Regions from separate parts of the Rhizobium sp. L9 genome, predicted to be linked through region 2. Evidence: predicted binding sites of a transcription regulator. Region 2 holds the regulator's gene; each other region holds the start of a gene.
The links. Region 2 encodes PhoB, which activates phosphate uptake and scavenging genes when phosphate is short. Its sites were predicted from a motif close to TGTCATNNANCTGTCAT; they were not measured.

Region 1 (3,248 bases), on a different contig from region 2:
GATGGGTATAATCGAAAGTCGGCCCAAGGAGCTGGCCGCCCGGCAGGTCCTTGTAGGTCGCCGAGATACGGCGTTCGATCGCCATGCCAGCCGTGTCGAGCGGTCTGGAATAACCGAAGCGCGGCAGCGTCGTGCGGTAAGCGCGCAGCAGGAAGATCGCCTCGATCATGTCGCCGCGCGATTGACGGACGGCCAGCGCTGCGAGAGTCCGGTCGAAAAGCGAGGCCTCGGCCATGACGCGGTCGACGGCGAGGGCGAGTTGTTCGACGATCTGGTCGATGCCGATCGCCGGCAGCGACCGGTCACCGCGGCGACGGTCGGCGAGCAGACGGTGGGCATTGGCAATGGCGGCCTCGCCACCCTTGACGGCAACATACATGAGCTCAGATCTCCGTTGCTGTGATCTTGGTGGTGCGCGGCAGGCAGACGAAGCGCTTGCCCGATGTCAGCACGATGTCGATGCCGCGCGGAAAAAGCGCGCGGTTCTCGGCCCAGAGCCTGAGGAAGGTCTCCGGCAGGCCGGCCGGCGCGATCTCGGTCACGTTTTGGATGCCGGGGCCGATCAGCGCCAGCCTGCGTCCGCCTTCGAGGTCGGGAAGCTCGATGACGACAGTCGTCGAGCGGTCGGGATATTCCTGCGTGCCTGACGCAAACAGGCCGAAGGAGCAAAGCGCAGTGCCCGCCTCGATGAAGGCAAAGCGCGCATCCGCCTTTTCGGCGGTCAGTGGGGCGCCGGTGTGGAAGCCGAGCCAGTCCGGCACAGCGGATTTCCCCAGTCCCGCGGTCAGCCAGACGGGTGTGTCGTGGTCGCAAAGAGTGAGCGCGATCGTGCCGGCGGCGATACCGAGCGGCGCCGGCGGGTCGATCTCGGGCTCAACGGTCTGGAGGGTGCCGGGGCGGGCCATGCCGTCCATCAGCATCTTGAAGACGCTCTGCGCATGGAAAACCGGATCGGTAAAGCCACCGGTAAAGACTTCTGTCGTCAGACCCATCAGTTGTCCCCCCGCACCATGGTGAAGAAGTCGACGCGGGTTGCCGCCGTCTCATCCGCCTTGCGACGTTCGGTGGTGGCGATCCTTTCCGCGATCGGCAAAAGCAGCGCCTGTTCGACGAAATCCCTGGTCGCCTCCTCCTGCCAGAGCGCGTCGAAGATCGCCGCAAGACGGGCCTTCTCCCGGTCGGTGCCGAGCGCCTGCGCATGACCGATGGAGCCGGACTCGAGCCGCACCGTTGAGCGTGTCATCGTCACCTCGCCGAGATTAAAGGGAGCTCCGCCGCCGCCGATGCGGCCGCGCACCATCACCAGTCCCGTCTCCGGTCCGCGCACAGGATAAGCCACGGGCTTTTGCGGCAACGCGTCCCAGGCCGCCTGGAGTTCGCTCCGTTCCCCACGCGCCAGCAGATCGGCGGCGCGTTTGCGCTCCAAGACCGTCTGTGACGCGGCGTCTGTCTTGTCCGCTGATATCATCGCTGCTTCCTCAAATGTCTATTGATATAGACAACCATACAAGCTATACCTAGCCTTAAATCGGTGTCGTGACAAGCGTGTGACATCGTGAGGCAAAGTAGAGGCGGAATGGCAGGACTGAAGCAGGTGCAGAGGCAGACGGGTGTGGCGCTCTGGCGTCAGATCGCCGATCGGATTCGCGAGGCGATCGGCAACGGCGCCTATGACGAAACGGGAATGGTGCCGCCGGAAATGGTGCTGGCGCTGCAATTCGGCGTTAACAGGCATACAGTGCGCAGTGCGCTGGCTGCGCTGGCGCAGGAGGGAATCGTGCGTGCGGTGCAAGGCCGCGGCACGCTGATCGAGCGCAAGGAGCGGCTGAATTTCCCCATCACCCGGCGCACGCGCTTCACCGCCGGCATTGGCGATCAGGCGCGCGAGATGCGCGGCCTTCTGCTCGATGAGGCGCAGGAGGAGGCGAGCGCCGACGTTGCCCGTTGGCTGGGCCTGAAACAGGGTGAGCAAGTGATCCGGCTGGAAACATTGCGCCATGCCGACAGGCGGCCGGTTTCAAAGGCGACGAGCTGGTTTCCCGCCGAACGTTTCGCTGGGATCGGCCAGGCCTACCGCAAGCACGAATCGATCACCAAGGCTTTCGCCGAGCTCGGCCTCGGGGACTACGTCCGGGCGACGACCGAGATAACAGCGGCCCATGCTGCGACAGCCGACCTTGCAGATCTGGAACTCACTCCCGGCGCGATCCTGCTGATTGCCAAGGCAATGAACACCGATCTCGACGGCGTACCAGTACAATATTCGATCAGCCGTTTCGCCGCCGACCGGGTACAGTTCACGATCGAGAACTGAGGGCTTGGCGTGCCGACCCGTTCGGTGGCACGCCTCACAGAATTCAGTGTGCGCCGGACATATCGCCCAGCACTTCCTTGGAGGCGACGGTGGAATCCGCGTTCAGCTTGTAGACCATGGGAACGCCGGTCGCGAGGTTGAGGGCGAGCACGCCTTCTTTGGTCAGCTTGTCGAGCACCATGACCAGCGAACGCAGCGAATTGCCGTGGGCAGCGACCAGCACCTTTTCGCCGCGCAGCACGCGCGGCAGGATCTCGGTGAGGTAGTAGGGCCAGACGCGGGCGCCGGTATCGCGCAGGCTTTCACCACCGGGCGGCGGCACGTCGTAGGAACGGCGCCAGATATGCACCTGTTCCTCGCCCCATTTGGCGCGCGCGTCATCCTTGTTGAGACCGGAGAGATCGCCGTAGTCGCGCTCGTTCAGCGCCTGGTCGCGGATGGTCTCGAGTTCAGGCTGGCCGACCTTGTCGAGGATGAGCTTCAGCGTGTGCTGCGCGCGCACCAGCGCCGAGGTATAGGCGACGTCGAATTTGATACCGTATTCGGCAAGCGCAGCGCCGCCGGCTTTGGCTTCCTGAATGCCGAGTTCCGTCAGATCCGGGTCCTTCCAGCCGGTGAAGAGATTCTTCAGGTTCCAGTCGCTCTGGCCGTGGCGAACGAGGACGAGGGTACCGCTCATGAATATGCCTCCGTAGTGTCCTTATTGGGAAGAAAGCCCGAGCACGTCGAGCATGGAATAGAGACCCGGCTTCTTGTCGCGCGCCCAGAGCGCGGCTTTGATGGCGCCGCGCGCGAAGATAGAACGGTCGGCCGCGCTGTGCGACAGGGTGACGATTTCGCCTTCTCCGGCGAAAAGCACGGAATGCTCACCGATGACCGAGCCGCCCCGCAGCGTCGCAAAACCGATCGTGCCCGCCTCGCGGGCGCCGGCATG
Region 2 (3,248 bases):
CGCAGCGCACCGCCATGTTCCACCTCGGCAATCTTGTCGAGGAGAACGACACCGACAAGATGTTCACCAATCCGGACGATCCCCGTACCCAGGACTACATCATGGGTCGCTTCGGCTGATCACGGCCATCCGAAGCCTTCCCCTTATTCGAGGACAAAGCCCCATGGCATCGACACATATTTATTCTGCCTATGATGATGATCTGAAGTTCCTTTCCAGGCGGATTTCCGAAATGGGCGGCCTGGCCGAACAGATGGTCGCCGAATCCGTCCGGGCGCTGGTCAACGGCGATACCGCGCTGGCGCAGAAGGTCATCTCAGACGACGTGATCCTCGATCACACCGAGCGCGAAATCGGCGACAAGGCGATCGTCACCATCGCCCGCCGTCAGCCGATGGCGGCGGACCTGCGCGAAATCATGGGTTCGATCCGCATCGCCGCCGATCTCGAACGCGTCGGCGACCTTGGCAAGAACACCGCCAAGCGCGTCATCGCCGTGCAGAGCACCGGCGTGCCCCGCAAGCTCGCCCGCGGTCTCGAGCATCTCTCCGAGCTGGCGCTTGTCCAGCTCAAGGAAGTGCTCGACGTCTATACGACACGCGCTGCCGACAAGGCGACCGCCATCCGCGAACGCGACAACGAGATCGACGCCATGTACACCTCGCTGTTCCGCGAGCTCTTGACCTACATGATGGAAGATCCGCGCAACATCACGAGCTGCACGCATCTGCTCTTCTGCGCCAAGAACATCGAGCGCATCGGCGACCATGCCACCAACATCGCCGAGACGATCTACTACATGGCAACAGGCGCCCAGCCGGAAGGCGATCGCCCGAAGGATGACAGCGCCAACACCGTCGGCGCCGCGACGGAATAATCCTTCCAAGATTGCGTGCGCCCCCGTTCGGGGCGCGCAAAGAGGTCGCAGCCAATTTCTGAATTTGCGCAGGACGCCTGCTTAGACCCCCAGTTTAAGGCTTGTGCGCGAGGAGACGGACACGCATGATCCCGAGAGTCGCAGTTGTTGAAGACGAGGAAGCGCTCAGCGTGCTCCTTCGCTATAATCTCGAAGCCGAAGGCTTCGAGGTCGATACCATCCTGCGCGGCGACGAGGCCGAAATCAGGCTTCAGGAGCGCACGCCCGACCTGCTCATCCTCGACTGGATGCTGCCCGGCGTCTCCGGCATCGAACTCTGCCGGCGCCTGCGCATGCGGCCGGAAACCGAGCGACTGCCGATCATCATGCTGACGGCGCGCGGCGAGGAGAGCGAGCGTGTGCGCGGACTGTCCACCGGCGCCGACGATTATGTCGTCAAGCCCTTCTCGACCCCCGAACTCGTCGCCCGCGTCAAGGCGATGCTGCGCCGTGCCCGACCTGAGGTGCTGTCCTCGGTGCTGAAATGCGGCGATATCGAGCTCGACCGCGAAACCCATCGCGTCCACCGCAAGAGCCGCGAAGTCCGCCTCGGCCCGACCGAATTCCGCCTGCTGGAATTCCTGATGTCGTCGCCGGGCCGGGTCTTTTCCCGCTCGCAGCTGCTCGACGGCGTCTGGGGTCACGACATCTATGTCGACGAACGAACCGTCGACGTCCATGTCGGCCGCCTGCGCAAGGCGCTGAACTTCTCCAACATGCAGGACGTCATCCGCACCGTCCGTGGCGCCGGCTATTCGATGGAAGCCTAAGGCTGAGAGAGTGTGTGGGGTGGGCGTTCCCGCCAAACGCACGGCAGTACGGCTTGTGAGGCTCCCCTGCCGTCGTCGATCGCAGCCGCTTCGTCGCCAGCGTCATTGCGCCGGCGAGGCTTATGCATCTCGGCACCACCTTTCCACCGCGCCTGCAGAGCCGACTTGTCCCGGCATCACCTCGCCTCCGTCATCCCAGGGCTTGACCCTGGGATCCATGCGGCCGGCGCTGCGGGAACAGGGATGCATCCAACTGCAGGGAAATTATGAAAGCCGAGTGCTTGGCCGTGGATCCCAGGGTCAAGCCCTGGGATGACGGAGCGCGTGGTTGGCGCTCTCGCCAAACGCGCCGGTGGTGCAACCTGTAGCACCCGTTTTTGCCGCCGATCCATCGCCGCTGCAGAGCGGTCGCGCCATCGCCGCTGCAGAACCAGCTTCATCGCACTGGCGTGGCCTATCTGTCCAGGCACCACTTCTCCTCCAAGCCCCGGGATGACGGAGTGTGGGGTTGGCTTGGTTGCTAAACGCAAAGGTCACTTCCCCAATCGAATAAAAAACGGGCCACTCGGCCCGTTTCCCGTTCTCAGCAATACCTGTCCGCTCAGCTGACCCGTGCTGCCGCCCGGCGCCTTTCGTTGATCGGCTGATAGGCAAGCTTCTGATGATAGCTGCAATAGGGCGAATTGTCCGGGGACTCGCAGCCGCAGAAATGGAAATCTTCCTTGAGCGGGTCGCCGACCGGCCATTTGCAGGTGCGTTCGGTGAGCTCCGTCAGGCCGAGGCGGCGAGAAATCGGCACGACCACATTGCCGGCCGGCACATATTCCATTTCCTCGACGGCATCGACTTCGATCTCTTCCTTCAGCATCGTTGCGCCCTGTTGACGGGTCACGGTGCGGGTGGTGATCCGGGAGGCGTAATTCGGCGCGCGCGGCGCGGATGTCTGGCGCTTCGGCGTGCGCGCCGCGGTGGCCGTGCCGCCGGCCTTGGCGCGGCCGGGAAGGCTGAGCCTGTGCACCTTGCCGATAACGGCGTTTCGGCTGACGCCGCCAAGCTGCGCAGCAATCTGGCTGGCGCTCAGTCCTTCGGCCCAAAGCTTCTTGAGTTTCTCGACCCGCTCGTCTGTCCAGTTCATGCCCTGTCTCCACCTTTTGCGTTGGTGATGGCAGAATCCCTCACCGTTGTCCCGGAAGCCTCCGAAACAAGAAACGCTTGATCAATTTTGGTGACTAGTTCCGCCGCATGCAGTCTAGTAATTGAACTTTAACCTAGTGTGAGGCTGACTCCGTGACAAGAGTCGCGGGAATCCGGATGAATCGAATTTCAAGTTTTCCCCAACTTGCTGCCTCTGCGTGGCATTTCTGCAATAATGCCTGTTGAAGGCCGAAAGTTGCCGCTGCACAAGCCTGCTGCATAGGCTAAGGCGCCAGTTTTGTTGACATTGCAGCGCGAAAAGGAAATAGTACCGCTCGCCGCCGAAAGGCGGCATTTTTGATTTTTTGGACCTGGTGTTAGCCGGAGTCCGTGCAAGACAACATTGAACGGGAGACCCGCGCCATGGC
Region 3 (3,248 bases), on a different contig from region 2:
ATCATCCGTGAAGCGCTCCATCCCTATGGCGACGATCTCGTCATCGTCACCAAGGTCGGCGCGCGGCGCGGCGCGGACGGGTCCTGGATTCCGGCCTTCTCGCGCCATGAACTGACGCAGGCGGTTCACGACAATCTTCGCAATCTCGGCCTCGAGGTGCTTGATGTCGTCAACCTCCGGATCACATTTGACCTGCATAGCCCGGCCGAAGGCTCGATAGAAGCACCCCTGACGGTTCTGGCTGATCTCCAGCGGCAAGGTCTGATCCGTCACATAGGTTTAAGCAACGCCACATCGAAACAGGTCGCCGAAGGCCGCGGGATCACCGAGATCGTCTGTGTGCAAAACCAGTACAATCTGGCGCATCGGAACGACGACCGGCTCATCGACGAGCTTGCCCGTCAAGGCACCGCTTATGTGCCGTTCTTCCCGCTCGGCGGCTTCACGCCGCTGCAATCGTCCACACTCTCCAGTGTCGGCGCACGCCTGAGCGCCACGCCGATGCAGGTGGCGCTCGCCTGGCTGTTGCGCCGCGCAGCCAATATCCTGTTGATCCCCGGCACGTCGTCGCTCGGCCATCTCAGGGAGAATCTCGCTGCTGCCGGATTGGTGCTGCCGGATGATGCTGTTGAGGAGTTGGACTCAATGACCGATATGGCCGCCTGACGGCCGCCGGCAGTTTCGGTCGCTAGGCCGGCTTTCCTCCGCGGCGTAGCGATCTTGCCGGATATTGCGGCTATGCTTTCAGTAGCGCTCCGGTACGAGCATTTCAGGCGAAACCGGCGCCCTGATATAATCGGCATGACGGATACGATCCGGCAGCTGAATTTCAGGCTTCGGCACATCCTCATAGGGAATCTGGTCGAGAAGATGGGCGATGCAGTTCAGCCGCGCCCGCTTCTTGTCGACGGCCTGCACCACCCACCAGGGCGCCTCCTTGGTGTGTGTGCGCGCCAGCATTTCTTCCTTGGCCTTGGTATATTCCTCCCAGTGGATGCGGCTTTCCATGTCCATCGGCGAAAGCTTCCACTGCTTCAGCGGATCGTGGATGCGCATCTTGAAGCGGAATTCCTGTTCCTCGTCGGTGATCGAGAACCAGTATTTGATCAGCACGATGCCGGAACGCACGAGCATCCGTTCGAATTCCGGCACCGAGCGGAAGAACTCCTCGAGTTCGTCAGGGGTGCAGAAGCCCATCACGCGCTCGACGCCGGCGCGGTTGTACCAGCTGCGGTCGAAGAGCACGATCTCGCCGGCGGTGGGAAGATGCGGGACATAACGCTGGAAATACCATTGATGGCGTTCCCGTTCAGTCGGCGCAGGCAGTGCCACTGTGCGGCAGACTCGCGGGTTGAGCCTTTGGGTCACGCGCTTGATCGCCCCGCCCTTGCCGGCCGAATCCCGGCCTTCGAAAAGCACGACGACCTTCAGCTTCTTGTACTGAACCCAATCCTGCAGCCGAACCAGTTCGTGCTGCAACCGGAACAGCTCGCGGAAATAGATCTTCCGATCGAGCGTCTGCTCCGCCGGTTCGGTCATTCCTTCGACGACCAGATCGTCCAGCCGGTCTTCCTCCAGCTGCATTTCCAGCTCCTCATCGAAGCTGTCGGCGATTTCGGCCTTTATCCGGCTGAGCTGGTCCTGATGTGTTTTAGACATGGGCTTTCCCTTCCTGCTCAGTTGACAGGAGCATGTCACTGCAAAGTTAGTGTGACGGTTGGATAACCCACAGCTCGTTCACTTGTTCGCCTCTTTCGCCACTCCACATGCCGGCGAACTTTTTAGACGCCGCCTACACGAGATGGAGGCGTGCCTAGAGCAGCCCCGTTCGGTAATGGTCGACAAGGTTGCGGCAAGCGCGGATCGTCAGCGCCATGACGGTGAGCGTCGTGCCAGCGATGCCGCTGCCCGGAAAGGCGCTGGCGTCGGTGACGATGAGGTTCGGAGCATCCCACAGTTGATTGTAGGGATTGAGCACTGAAGCTTCCGGGCTTTCGCCCATGCGCGCACCGCCGGTTTCATGAATTGCTGCGCCCATGCACATGGTCTTGCGGAACCATGTGCGGAACATGAAGCGGCTGAAGGCATCGGCGTCGGGAAAGGCGCCTCTGCCCATCTCCTTGAGGCCGGTGGGCGATCCGATGAATTCAAGATCGCCGCCGACCTCTTTGACCATGGCGATCAACGTCTCCTCCTGCCGGCGGAGCAGCCGCCGCTCCTCCTCCTGCATGACGCAGCGAATGTGTGGCACCGGAATATTCCAGGCGTCCTTGCGCTTGCCATCGAGGGTGATGCGATTGTCGGCATAGGGCAGCATGCGGCCGAAGCCGAAGAAGGCGAGACGCGCATCGGCCTCCTGTGAAACCGGCGCCCTGCCGATGCTGCCCTGATAGTCGAAATCGCCGCGGGCGGCGTCACCCTCGCCGAAGCGCGGGATGAAGATGCCACCCGACGGATTGTAGAAAGGATCGACAGGAGCGGAATCGTCAATGGCCCAACCCTTCGCCTTGGGAAAGGAACCGAAGGCGAGGCATGGAAGCTGGTCCATGAAATAGCGCCCGAGCGCGCCCGAGCTGTTTCCGAGCCCAGAGGGATGTCTTGCCGATGCCGAATTCAGCAGCAGTCGCACGCTCTCAATCGGCGAGGCGGCAAGCACGATTGTCGCGGCGCGAGCCGTCGAAACCTTGCCCGTGTTGCGATCGATGAATTCCGCACCGGTGGCGCGGCCGGTTTTTTCGTCGGTGGTGATGCGACGCACGACGGCGTCATAACGGACGGTCAGCCGGCCAGTCGCCTTTGCGTCCCGCAGCGGTCGCGGCATGCGTTCGGCGTCCGGCGCGATATAGCGCCAGGAGATGACGCGCCGGTCCGGCCAGCGGCTTTCTACAGCCTGCTTGAATATCTGCTCGGCGGGCGTGAGGCTTGCCGGCTTCGCATAGACGCCGTCCGGCAATGTCGGCACATCGTCCTTGTTGCCGTAGAGCTCGAGATAGGCCTCGACTTCGTCATAGAAGGGCGCAAGCTCGTCATAGGAGATCGGCCAGTCCACGCCCTTTCCGTTGCGCGATCGGATCTTGAAATCATCGTCGGTCCAGCGCAGCAGCACGCGGCCGAAACTGTGCAGACGCCCGCCACCCTGGCGGCCGCGGATCCAGAGAAAGGGCTCGTTCTTCGGCGTCGTATAGGGGTTCTTGCGATCGTTGACGAAGAAGTGGCTGAAGCGCTCGGTAAAGAAGGCCGCCCGCGCC
Region 4 (3,248 bases), on a different contig from region 2:
GGGCGCATCGGCTTTGGCGATTTCATCGCCGAGGGCAGCTGGCAATATGGCGCCGACGAGGCGCTGCGCCAGGCACTCGTCAATCTGGAGGCGATCGATGCGCCGGCCGGCACGATGGACGTCGTTCTCGGCTCCGGCTGGCCGGGCGTGATGCTGCACGAGGCCGTCGGCCACGGGCTGGAAGGCGATTTCAACCGCAAGAAGACGTCGGCCTTTGCAGGCCTTCTCGGCCAGATCGTCGCCGCGCCCGGCGTCACCGTCGTCGATGACGGCACGATCGACAACCGCCGCGGCTCGATCACGATCGACGACGAGGGCACGCCGTCCGGCTACAACGTGCTGATCGAGAACGGCAAGCTGGTCGGCTACATGCAGGATCGGCAGAATGCCCGGCTGATGGGCATGGCGCCCACCGGCAATGGTCGCCGCCAGGGCTATGCCCACGTGCCGATGCCGCGCATGACCAACACCTATATGCTCGGCGGCGACAAGACGCCTGATGAGATCATCGCCTCGGTGAAGAAGGGCATCTATGCCGTCTCCTTCGGCGGCGGCCAGGTCGACATCACCTCCGGCAAATTCGTCTTCGGCTGCACCGAGGCCTATCTGATCGAGAACGGCAAGCTCGGCGCGCCGATCAAGGGGGCGATGCTGATCGGCAACGGCCCGGATGCGATGAAGCGGGTGTCGATGATCGGCAACGACATGAAGCTCGATACCGGCATCGGCAATTGCGGCAAGGCCGGCCAATGGGTTCCGGTCGGCGTCGGCCAGCCGCATCTGCGCATGGATCAGATCACCGTCGGCGGCACACAGACCTGAGGCGGAGTATTTCATCATGGCAGAGATCGAAATCAGACCCTTTGCCGCCGGCGATGCCGATGACGTGCTGTCGGTGATCCTGCCGATTCAGCGCGAGGAGTTCGGCATCGACATCACAGCCGATGCGCAGCCGGATCTCCGGGTCATCCCGGATTTCTACCAGTCCGGCAAAGGTCAGTTCTGGGTCGCCGTCAAGGACGGCGCGATCGTCGGCACGCTCGGGCTGAAGGACATCGGTAACAATCAGGCAGCGCTGCGCAAGATGTTCGTCGCCGCCGAGGTTCGCGGCCGCGAGCACGGCGTGGCGGCGCGGCTTCTCGAGCGCCTGTTCGACCACGCCAGAGATGCCGGCCTCACCGACATCTTCCTCGGCACCACGGACAAATTCGTTGCCGCCCATCGCTTCTACGAGAAGAACGGCTTTACCGAGATTGCCAAGAGCGCCCTGCCCCGCTCCTTCCCGTTGATGGCCGTGGACACCAAGTTTTACCGGTATAAGGTCGGCTGACTGCGGATGCTGCAAAGGGTCGGCGGCCGATAACGGCCATGTTCCTGTCGGCCACAACTGTCATAAAACTGTCACAAACCGAAACTCGGCCCTATCTCTTCAACGGGATAGGGTTTAGGACGGCTCGTCATCCATAGCGCAGATCAAAAATCACGAGGTGTTCATGCTGGGTTGGTTTCGGAAGTTGATGCCGCGCGAAGACCGGTTTTTCGTCCTTTTCGAACAACATTCCAGAACGATCGTCGGCGCCGCACAGGCTCTGGACAGGTTGCTGTCGGGAGTAGAGATCGAGCATCAATGCGAAACGATCGTGCGGTTGGAAGATCAGGCCGACGATATAACGCGCGAAGTCATGCAGGCCGTCCGGCGTAGCTTCATCACACCTTTCGATCGTGGAGACATCAAGGATCTCATCCAATCCATGGATGATGCGATCGACATGATGCACAAGACCGTCAAAACCATCCGGCTCTTCGAGCAGACCAGCTTCGATCCGGGGATGCAGGAGATGGGCAAGACCGTTGTGGAAGCTGCCAATCTCATCGCCGAGGCCATTCCCTTGCTCGATCGCATGAACGCCAATGCGCCGCGGCTTTCTGCCATCGTCGAACAGGTCACGCGGGTGGAAGGGCGCTCCGACGAGTTGCACGAGCAGGGGCTCAAGGATCTGTTTCGCCGGCACCGCGCCGGCAATGCGATGGCCTATTTGATCGGCAGCGAGATCTACGGCGAGCTGGAGAAGGTGGTCGACCGTTTCGAGGACGTCGCCAACGAGATCAGCGGCATCGTGATCGAGAATGTCTGATGGATGCCGCCCTCGCTCTTCCGCTTCTTGTCGGCCTCATCGGCGTCGCGCTGCTGTTCGATTTTCTCAATGGGCTGCATGATGCGGCCAATTCGATCGCAACAATCGTCTCGACACGGGTCCTGAGGCCGCAATATGCGGTCTTCTGGGCGGCATTCTTTAATTTCATCGCCTTCCTGTTCTTCGGCCTGCATGTGGCCGAGACGCTCGGGACCGGCATCATCGACCCGGCGATAGTGACACCGCAGGTGATTTTCGCGGCCTTGATCGGCGCCATCGTCTGGAATGTCGTGACCTGGATCTTCGGCATTCCCTCCAGTTCATCCCATGCCCTGGTCGGCGGGCTGGTCGGTGCGGGCCTTGCCAAAACCGGCTTGAGTTCGATCGTCTGGAGCGGCCTTCTCAAGACCGCGAGCGCCATCGTCATGTCGCCGATGATCGGGTTCCTGCTGGCATTGTTCCTCATTCTGGCGGTGACCTGGACCTTCATCCGGCAAACGCCTTTTGCCGTCGACCGGTCCTTCCGTTTTCTGCAATTCGTGTCGGCATCGCTCTATTCGCTCGGTCACGGCGGCAATGACGCCCAGAAGACCATGGGCATCATTGCCGTGCTTCTTTACTCGCAAGGCTATCTCGGTGGCAGCTTCCACGTGCCGCTCTGGGTGGTGATTTCATGCCAGGCGGCGATGGCGCTCGGCACCTTGTTCGGCGGCTGGCGCATCGTCCATACGATGGGCTCGAAGATCACCCGGCTGAACCCGATGCAAGGATTCTGCGCCGAAACGGGCGGTGCCTTGACGCTGTTCGGCGCCACCTGGCTCGGCATCCCCGTTTCGACCACCCACACCATTACCGGCGCCATCATCGGCGTCGGCGCCGCCCGGCGCGTCTCCGCCGTCAGGTGGGGGCTTGCCGGCAACATCGTGATCGCATGGATCATCACCCTGCCGGCCGCGGCAATGATTTCGGCAGTTTCGTTCTGGCTCGTGAGCCTGTTGGGCCAGCTCTCTTAGTCGATCGGACAGCTGACGTGGCGCTTAGGTCGTCTGTGCCGGCTGAAACCGCCACTTCCGTTCGACCGCGGCGGCGATGTCGATGTCGTTACGGCGAGCA

Region 1: the regulator PhoB is predicted to act here: its motif matches at 1,537-1,553, upstream of phnF (phosphonate metabolism transcriptional regulator PhnF).
Region 3: the regulator PhoB is predicted to act here: its motif matches at 1,711-1,727, upstream of ppk2 (polyphosphate kinase 2).
Region 4: the regulator PhoB is predicted to act here: its motif matches at 1,389-1,405, upstream of CO660_RS04310 (DUF47 domain-containing protein).

What each region holds. Positions count from the first base shown of each region.
Region 1 is NZ_NWSZ01000021.1:54,775-58,022, reverse strand. It holds gene CO660_RS21465 (carbon-phosphorus lyase complex subunit PhnI) at 1-379, opposite strand, end outside; gene phnH (phosphonate C-P lyase system protein PhnH) at 384-992, opposite strand; gene phnG (phosphonate C-P lyase system protein PhnG) at 992-1,468, opposite strand; gene phnF (phosphonate metabolism transcriptional regulator PhnF) at 1,577-2,314, shown strand; gene CO660_RS21445 (2,3-bisphosphoglycerate-dependent phosphoglycerate mutase) at 2,358-2,993, opposite strand; gene dapB (4-hydroxy-tetrahydrodipicolinate reductase) at 3,015-3,248, opposite strand, start outside.
Region 2 is NZ_NWSZ01000052.1:8,361-11,608, reverse strand. It holds gene pstB (phosphate ABC transporter ATP-binding protein PstB) at 1-119, shown strand, start outside; gene phoU (phosphate signaling complex protein PhoU) at 164-877, shown strand; gene phoB (phosphate regulon transcriptional regulator PhoB) at 1,003-1,686, shown strand; gene CO660_RS31405 (GcrA family cell cycle regulator) at 2,288-2,821, opposite strand; gene CO660_RS31400 (aspartate aminotransferase family protein) at 3,244-3,248, shown strand, end outside.
Region 3 is NZ_NWSZ01000011.1:141,483-144,730, forward strand. It holds gene CO660_RS13255 (aldo/keto reductase family oxidoreductase) at 1-666, shown strand, start outside; gene ppk2 (polyphosphate kinase 2) at 745-1,659, opposite strand; gene CO660_RS13265 (GMC family oxidoreductase) at 1,814-3,248, opposite strand, start outside.
Region 4 is NZ_NWSZ01000004.1:133,933-137,180, forward strand. It holds gene tldD (metalloprotease TldD) at 1-822, shown strand, start outside; gene CO660_RS04305 (GNAT family N-acetyltransferase) at 839-1,330, shown strand; gene CO660_RS04310 (DUF47 domain-containing protein) at 1,494-2,135, shown strand; gene CO660_RS04315 (inorganic phosphate transporter) at 2,135-3,148, shown strand; gene CO660_RS04320 (MazG nucleotide pyrophosphohydrolase domain-containing protein) at 3,173-3,248, opposite strand, start outside.